DNA from 2 places in the Promicromonospora sp. CA-289599 genome. Region 2 is predicted to be linked to the other one. Evidence: riboswitches for the same ligand, from Rfam matches in the RefSeq annotation. Region 2 holds a riboswitch; the other holds the start of a gene.

The links. A riboswitch is a leader RNA that binds a small molecule or an ion and turns the genes downstream of it on or off. The one in region 2 is predicted to bind cyclic di-AMP.
Region 1: it holds a riboswitch for cyclic di-AMP, as region 2 does, so the genes downstream of both, ACQEVI_RS08840 (C40 family peptidase) here and ACQEVI_RS11915 (C40 family peptidase) in region 2, are expected to answer to the same signal.

What each region holds. Positions count from the first base shown of each region.
Region 1 covers NZ_JBNJNI010000001.1:2,014,016-2,018,218, forward strand. The annotation lists gene ACQEVI_RS08835 (universal stress protein) at 1-833, opposite strand, end outside; gene ACQEVI_RS08840 (C40 family peptidase) at 1,001-1,753, opposite strand; cyclic di-AMP (ydaO/yuaA leader) riboswitch at 1,804-1,991, opposite strand; gene ACQEVI_RS08845 (iron dependent repressor, metal binding and dimerization domain protein) at 2,170-2,886, opposite strand; gene serC (phosphoserine transaminase) at 2,971-4,080, shown strand; gene ACQEVI_RS08855 (MHYT domain-containing protein) at 4,199-4,203, shown strand, end outside.
Region 2 covers NZ_JBNJNI010000001.1:2,675,149-2,679,351, forward strand. The annotation lists gene ACQEVI_RS11900 (ion transporter) at 1-142, opposite strand, end outside; gene ACQEVI_RS11905 (GlsB/YeaQ/YmgE family stress response membrane protein) at 355-621, shown strand; gene ACQEVI_RS11910 (hypothetical protein) at 618-1,559, shown strand; gene ACQEVI_RS11915 (C40 family peptidase) at 1,709-2,398, opposite strand; cyclic di-AMP (ydaO/yuaA leader) riboswitch at 2,446-2,643, opposite strand; gene ACQEVI_RS11920 (hypothetical protein) at 2,809-3,702, shown strand; gene ACQEVI_RS11925 (S8 family serine peptidase) at 3,848-4,203, shown strand, end outside.

The sequences.
Region 1 (4,203 bases), 660 kb from region 2:
GTCGAGAACTCCGTCAGCAGCTCCGCGCCGGTGCCGTCCAGCACGATCCGCCGGATCCGCAGGCCGGGGTTCTGCGCCTCGTACTTGTCGACCAGGACGTCCATGCCGGCTCCGATGTCGGCGAGCACCTGCTCACGGTCGATGTTGGACGGCAGCCACGCCAGCATCCCGCTGTTCCCCACGGGCACGCCGGTGACGGCGGTCAGCTCCGCGCCCCACGCGTTCGCCTGCAGGATCGCGTGCTGCAGCGCCCGCTCGGCCTGCGGCGACCCGTCCACGCCGACGACGATGCGGCGCACCTCCCGGATCTCGCCCGCCCCTGACGCCGTCGTGCTCGTCTCGGCGTCAGTGCCAGACCCGGTGCCCGGCACGTTCCAGGAGACGCCCCTGTTCACCTCGGCACGCAGCGGGACCACGACGACGGGGCACCGCGCGTGCGCGGGCAGCGCGGACGACACCGTGCCCAGCAGCCGCTCCGTGAACCCGCCCCGGCCCCGCGTTCCGACGACGGCCAGTCCGTAGTCGCCGGACAGCTCCACGAGCACGCCCGCCGCGTCGCCGGTCGCGACCTCGGTCGTGGCGCGCACGCCGGCGTCGGCCACCCGTGCCTCCGCCTCGGCGAGCACCGATTTGGCGCCCTCCTGGATGGTCGTGTCGTCGAGGGCGGCGTATCCGCCGTCGAGCGACGCGGCCGTGAAGGACGGCAGCGAATAGCTGCAGACGATGTGCAGCGCCCAGCCCACGCGGTGCGCGTAAGCGGTGGCCCAGTCCAGCGCGTGCAGGCTCGCGGCAGATCCGTCCACCCCGACCAGTACGACCTCGGATCGCGTCATCGCAAGACCTCTCTTCGCCCAAGCACCATTGCACTCCAACGCTACCGGCGGGGCGCGCGTTATGGGTAACCAGCGGCAAAAAGACTGCAGAACGATGGCAAAGCAGAGCGCCCACCCGGTCACCGGGCAGGCGCTGTGCTGTGCTGTGCGGTACTACGCGGCTGGGATCAGCCCAGGCGGATGAACGTGGGGTTCGACTGCCAGATGGTGCGGAAGTCGACGACGGTGCCCGGCTTGGACGCGTCGATCATGGTGTTGCCACCGGCGTAGATCGAGACGTGCCCGGGGGTCCACATCAGGTCGCCCGGCTGAGCCTCGGACGCCGGCACCTGGGTGCCGTAGCCGGCCTGCGCCGACGACGAGTGCGGCAGGTTGATGCCGAGCTGCGCGAAGACGTACTTGGTGAAGCCGGAGCAGTCCATGCCGCTCGGGGAGGAGCCACCGGAGACGTACGGCACGCCGATGTAGCGGCTCGCGATCGAGATCACGGAGTTGCCGATCGCCGACGCGGGAACGTCGACGGAGCTGGCGGTGGAAACGGTGCTGGCGGCTGCCTCGGCGGCCTCAGCAGCCTCGGCGGCGGCAGCCTCGGCCGCCTCCTCGGCCTCTGCCTCGGCGAGCTCCGCCTGGTAGTCCTCGTTCTCGGCGGCGGAGACCACGGAGACCGCGGACTTCTCGACGTTGAGCTCTGCGTCGGGTGCGACCGACACGACGGGTGCGTTGGACAGCGCCTCACGGGCCTGCGTCGCCAGCGCGTTGAGGTCGACCGAGTTCATCTTCGCGTGGCCGGTCTCCACCGGAGCGGCCTGGGCGACAAGAGCGCCACCGAAGGTCGAGACGAGGAGTGCGCCACCAGCGGCTGCGACCGCGGTGCGGCGGCCTACTGCGGCGTTCTGAGCAAGTTCGGTGAACGGAGTCACTGGTCGTCGCGCAGCCCGATGGCGAGCGCGAGTCGTACGTGCAGTCACGTAGTACCTCTCCTTGAACGCCTTCGAGGTCAGCTGTCGGGTTCGGGTGGGAGAAATCACCCGGCCGAGCAATCCCGAAGGAATACCCGGCTTCACCCCGAGGACGCGCCCTGGCGCCCGTTGGTGGGTCCCCCGCCTCTGTCATGCGGTCGTCTTGGGGCCCCGGCCGGTGACAGAGTTCGGCGTCCGTCCGAGGACCCCCACGAATAACTCCGTGGGAGCGGTCCGAACGTACCGGACCTCACCCTCGATGTCACGTTCCGGCAACGAGTGCCAGACCGTGTCGCGGGAGGGGTGCTACCTTTCCGACAAATCGGACGACGAACTGGGCGGTGAACCGGACGTCCGAGGGCCTGTGAGGGACCGGTTCAGGCCGTCGCGACGAAGAGGTGGCGGGCCACGTCCTCGCCCAGCTCGAGCGCCGTATCCGCACCGTCGACGGACACCGTGTACGTGCCGCCGCTGTGCTCCGCCGTGATGCGGGAGCCGGGCACCAGGCCGGCCTCGGACAGGCGAGCGAGCAGCTCGATGTCCGTCTGCAGCGGCTCGGCGATACGGGTGAGCGACGCCGCGAGCGGCTCGCCCTTGATGCCCTTCTTCGCCGCCGCCTCGAACGCGGAGGGCAGCGAGATGACGCCGGTCAGGAACGGCACGTCGGTGTACTCCTCGCCGAGCTCGAAGAGGCCGGGGATCGGGTTCCCGTACGGGTCGTGGTGCGGGTGGTCGAGGAGCCCCACGAGGCGCTTCTCGACCAGGTCGCTCATCACGTGCTCCCAGCGGCACGCCTCGACGTGCACGTGCTCCCAGTCGAGCTTGATGACGTCGGTCAGCAGCCGCTCCGCGAGGCGGTGCTTGCGCATCACGCGCATCGCCTTGTCGTGGCCCAGCTCGGTGAGCTCGAGGTGCCGGTCGCCCGTCACGATCACGAGGCCGTCGCGCTCCATCCGTGCGACGGTCTGCGACACCGTCGGACCGGAGTGCCCCAGCCGTTCCGCGATGCGCGCGCGCAGGGGCGTGATGCCCTCCTCGTCGAGCTCGTAGATCGTCTTGAGATACATCTCGGTGGTGTCGATCAGATCCGTCACGTCAGCTCCCGTCATGCGCACAGCCGCCCAGTCCGCCCTGGACACGTGCGGCCCGGGCGTCGGCCCAGGTTCTAGTCTAGTTCTGTGCCACTGACAATCCCGCCACACCTGCTGCCCGCCGACGGCCGATTCGGCTCCGGCCCCTCCAAGGTGCGCCCGGGACAGGTGGATCATCTCGTGGCGAACGCTCACGTTCTCGGCACGTCACACCGGCGGGCACCCGTGAAGAACCTGGTGCACCGTATCCGTGAGGGTGTCACGGAGCTGCTCGGCGCGCCCGACGGATACGAGGTGGTGCTCGGCAACGGCGGCGCCACCGCGTTCTGGGACGTCGCCACGCTGTGCCTCGTCGAGCGCAAGGTGCAGCACGCGGCGTTCGGCGAGTTCGGCGGCAAGTTCGCCGCCGCGACGGAGCGCGCGCCGTTCCTCGAGGCCTCGCAGGTGATCTCGGCGGAGCCCGGCGCCGTCGCCTACCTCGAGCCCGCCGCCGACGTCGACACCTATGCCACCCCGCACAACGAGACCTCCACGGGCGCGATGGCGCCGGTGCTGCGACCGTCGGGGCCGGACGGCGCCGTCGTGCTCACCGACGCGACGTCCGGGGCCGGGGCACTGCCCGTCGACCTGAGCCAGACCGACGCCTACTACTTCGCGCCGCAGAAGGCCTTCGCCGCGGACGGCGGCCTGTGGCTCGCCGTCCTGTCCCCCGCCGCCGTCGAGCGGGCCGCACGCGTCGAGGGCTCGGGCCGCTGGGTGCCGGAGTTCCTGTCGCTCACGACCGCGATCGAGAACTCGCGCCAGGACCAGACGCTCAACACGCCCGCCGTCGCGACGCTGCTGCTCCTGGCCGACCAGGTCGAATGGCTGATCGACCAGGGCGGGCTCGAGTGGTCCGCGAAGCGCTGCGCGGCCTCTGCCGAGATCCTCTACTCCTGGGCCGAGTCCCGGGAGTGGGCGACGCCGTTCGTCGCGCGCCCCGAGGAGCGGTCCGCGGTGGTCGGCACCATCGATCTCGCCGAGGAGATCGACGCGGGACGGGTGATCTCCGAGCTGGCCGCCAACGGCGTGCAGGACGTGTTCGCGTACCGCAAGCTGGGACGCAACCAGCTCCGGGTCGGCATGTTTCCCGCGGTGGACCCGGACGACGTCGCGGCGCTCACCGCCTGCGTCGACTACGTCGTCGAAACGGCCTGACCAGCGCGATCACGTCCGCAATATCCCTTGGACGGGGAGTTCGGCCTATTGTCCGAGCCGTGGGGACTCTGTAACGTTTCGGCATCCTAGGGAACCATTCGAGGGGCTGTTCAACACCATGCC
Region 2 (4,203 bases):
CGCCCAGGATCAGGGCGTTCGCCAGGATCACCACGAGAACGAGGTTGACGAACCACCTCTGGTCGAGGAACGCGCGGAGCCGCCCCCTCCAGGTGCGCGGTTCGATCCGCGACTCGGCCGGTGTGCCGATCGCCTGGTTCATGCGGTCTCCCTTGCTGTCACGTGCCCGGGGCCCCTGCCCCGGTCCTGCCTCGGGCCCTTGCCCGGCCGAACTGTAGCGCGGGTGTTCGGCCGGAGATTCCGCTGGGCGCAATGTCCCAATTTGGGAGTGATTCGGCGGGTCCGGTGGCAAGTCGGCGCGATCAGTGCTGAGGTAGTCGCAAGCAAGCCACACCACTCTGGAGGAAACACATCATGGGTTTCTTTGCGTTTCTCATCCTCGGGCTGATCGCCGGCGTGATCGCCCGTATCGTCATCCCGGGCAAGCAGCCGGGTGGCTTCTGGCTCACACTGCTCCTCGGTGTGCTCGGCGCCATGCTCGGTGGGTGGCTCGGCGGGCTCATCTTCGACATCAGCCTGGACGAGTTCTGGTCCTGGGAGAGCTGGCTCTTCTCGGTGATCGGCGCGATCATCGTGATCCTGATCGTCCAGGCCATCTTCGGCCGCCGCAAGACTGCTTGATCGCAGCACACCGCGGCCGCGGAGCCATCCTCGTCCTTCTGACGTCGATGGTCTCCGCGGCCGCGGTCGCGTGTACGGGTGGCGGCGCGCCGTCGTCCACGAAGGGTGCGGTGCCCGACGACGTCGCTTCCCGGCTCAGCGTCGAGGTGGCGCAGGGTCGCGAGCAGTACGCCGAGCGGGAGATCCGGCTCGAGGTCACCAACGACTCCGACGAGACGATGACTCTCCTCTCCGGGGCCCTGCGGACCGAGCAGTTCGGGCCGTCGCACCCCACCAAGGAGGGGCGCACCCTCGTGCTGCGGCCCGGCGCCACGCGCGCTGTCTTCGTGGGGCTGGGCGAGGCGCGTTGCGCGGACCCGGCGGCGGAGGACGGTGCCGCGACGGCGGCCGCGCCGTCCGCCACGATCACGCTCGCTCTCGGCGAGGGCGACGACCTGGGTCCGGCGACCGACATCCCCGTCGACGAGGTGGGCGATCCCATAGGGCACCTCGCCCGGAACCACACGGTGGACTGCTCGGCAGCGGCCGTAGCGGCGGGTGCTGACCTCACCGTCGATCCCGACGTCCCGGTCGAGACCCGCGACGGCGAGCTGACCGCCCTGGTCACCCTGCGGATCGAGCGGGTCGACGGCGGCCCGGAGGTCACCCTCGACCGGATCGCCGGGACCACCCTGATGAGCAATGCTGACCCGGGCGGCGAGGCCTCGGGCTGGGTCGGCCGGGACCTGGCGGGCCAAGGGTCCGGCGAGGTGGCCCTCGCCGTGGTGCCCGCTCGCTGCGACGTCCACGCGGTGGCAGAGGACAAGCGGGGCACGTTCCTGCCGGTGTACGCGCGCGTCGACGGCGTCCGGCAGGAGCCGGTCTACGTGCCGATGCCCGACACCGCGCGCTCCGACCTCTACTCCTTCGTCGCGGACTACTGCGACTGGCCGGAGTGACCGACCCCGGACACGCGAGAGGCGCCGCCTCCGGCGTCGGGCGGAAACCCGGCGCGGAGGCGACACCTCGCGATGTACTGCGGTAGCTCAGGCTCTGTGGCTGGCTCAGGCTCTACTTGTATCCTCTGGGCCTGCGGTTCCGCTCCGGCTCAGACGACGCGGATGAACGTCGGGCTGTTCTGCCACATCTCGGTGTAGCGCACCGGCATGCCGGCCGCCCACGCCTCGATGATCATGCCGTCGCCCGCGTACAGGGCCACGTGGCCGGGCGTCCAGACGATGTCGCCGGGCTCCGGGTAGGTGACCTGATAGCCGGAGCTGAGCATCGCGCTCGAGGAGTGCGGAAGGTTCACGCCGAGCTGTGCGTACGTGTACTGGATGAGGCCGGAGCAGTCCATGCCCTCGGCCGGCGACGCCCCACCGAGCACGTACGTGATGCCGAGGTAGTTGAAGGCGATGTTGATGGCCTGCTCGCCCAGCGGGACCGGGTCCGGTGCGTCGACCGAGACCACGGCGGGGCCGTCGCCCTTCTTGCCGTCGGCGCCCGAGGAGGTGCCCAGCGCTTCCATCTCGATCGGCATCTTCGCGTCGGACGGGACGGTAACGGTGGGGGCCGCGGCGACCGCCTGCTTGGCCACCGCGGTGAGGGATTGCAGGTCGACCGTGTTCAGCTTGGCGGACTTCACGTCGGTCTTCAGATCCATGGCGGGGGCCGCGTGGGCCGTCGTCGCGATGGTCGAGATCAGGACGCCACCGGCTGCTGCGGCGATGGCTCCTCGGCGGGCTACGGTGCCGGCGTTCTCTGTGGCGGTACGAGCAAGGATGGTCAGCGGTGTCATGGCCGGACGGCTGTCACGATGCCGTCCGCGAATGGAGTTCGTCACCTAAATGTCTCCTGTACCGCCTGCGAGGTCAGCTGTCGGGTTCGGGTAGGAGTACACACCCGGCCGCACGGCTACTGGGGGGTTCCGTCCGGCTTCACCCCGAGGGCGACGATGGTGCTGTCGCCCGGGAAGGTGGGTCCCCCGCTCCTGTCTCGAACGTCTGGTCATGAACCGGTGACAGGATTCGGCGTCCGATTCACGGCCTCACCGATGTGGTGGGGCAGAAGTCAAAGTACACACGTTCCCCAGAAAAGTCACGATCGGGTTACGCATTCCGGTCCCACCCGCAGAAGGCGCAGATTTGCGCCGTTCCGGTCTTCATGGGCTATGACCGACATCACATACATCGGCTACCGTTCGGCGGCATGGGTGAAAGCGCATATCGCGTCTCCGCCTGGTGGGTGCTTCCCATCAGTGCCGTCGTCTGGTGGGTGTGCGGGTTTCTACCCTGGCTCCTGCAGGTGTTGTACGAGGTCACAGGTCTTGCCGAGGCTTCGGCAGTGCGCTCCGCCGGATTCCTGCCGCTCCCGTTCACCGCCGACGACGCGGTGGTCGGCCTGGTCGTCATGGCGTTGTTCGGCGGCCTCCTCGGCGGCCTCACCGCGGGCATCCCGGCTTCGGGAAGGGCTGGCGCGGCTGCCGCGACGACGGGCACCTTGCTCGCCATGTCCGCAGCGGGCGGTGCCTCGTGCCTGCTCGCGATCCGCGGTAGTGCTCCCGGTGACGCCGCGCCGCTCGGGATGCTCGTCGTCACCGTCACTGCCGGGGTCGTGGGGCTGGCGGCCGGCCTCCTGGTGGCCCTGGGCCCGGCCGTCCTGCGTGGGCCCGCCCTGGCCCTGCCCGTCGTGCTCCTGGACGGTTGGCTGTGGGGTCTGGTGCCGGGCAGCCTGGTGTCGCCCACCGGAACGTGGTGGATCTTCGCGGTGGCGCTCGGTATCGCGTTCGGACTGGCGGTGGACAGCCGGCCGCTCGAGCTTCTCGGCTGGCTGCCGACCGCGGGCATCGTATGGGTGCTGCAGGCAGCCGGGCCGGCCCTCCTGGCCGTGCAGGAAAACATCTGGCCGGGCTCCGCGCTCACGGAGAACCCGCTGTCCGCAGCGGCGATCGTGGCGCACGAGCTCGCCTCGGCGGCCATGGTGCCCGACACGCACCAGCTGGGCGCCTGGGTGGTCGCCCTGCTGCTCGGTGCGGCGATCGCAGCGCTCCGGCTCTCCCGGGAAGCGGCGGACGAGAGCGAGCTCTCCGAGGCCTGGGCCTGAGGCGTCAGCTCGCGCCCGTGCTGATTGCGAGCGTGTAAATTTTCACCCGCCGTGCGTTGCGGGCCCTGTTCGACGCTTGTCCGGTCCCCGTAGGTTTGTCCAAGTTCGGGGGTATCCGGCCCGCGAGCGAACACAGGGGGCACACATGAACAGGAAGTCACTCGTCGGCGCCGCCACCTCCGCCGCGCTCGCCGTGGCGGTGCTCGCCGCCGTGGCACCCGGTGCGCAGGCTGCCACCGACGACCCCCTCCGGGACAAGCAGTGGGGTCTGGACCAGATCAACGCCGAGGCCGCCTGGTCGGCCGGTACGGGTGAGGGTGCGGTGGTGGCCGTCGTCGACACGGGCGTCGACTTCGACCAGCCGGACCTCGCCGGCCAGCTCCTGCCGGGTGCCACCTTTACCGGCTGCGCGGACGTCCGCCCGTGCGGCGACGGGGATTTCAGGGGCCCTGACGGCCAGAACGACGGGGACGAGCACGGCACGCACGTGGCAGGCATCGT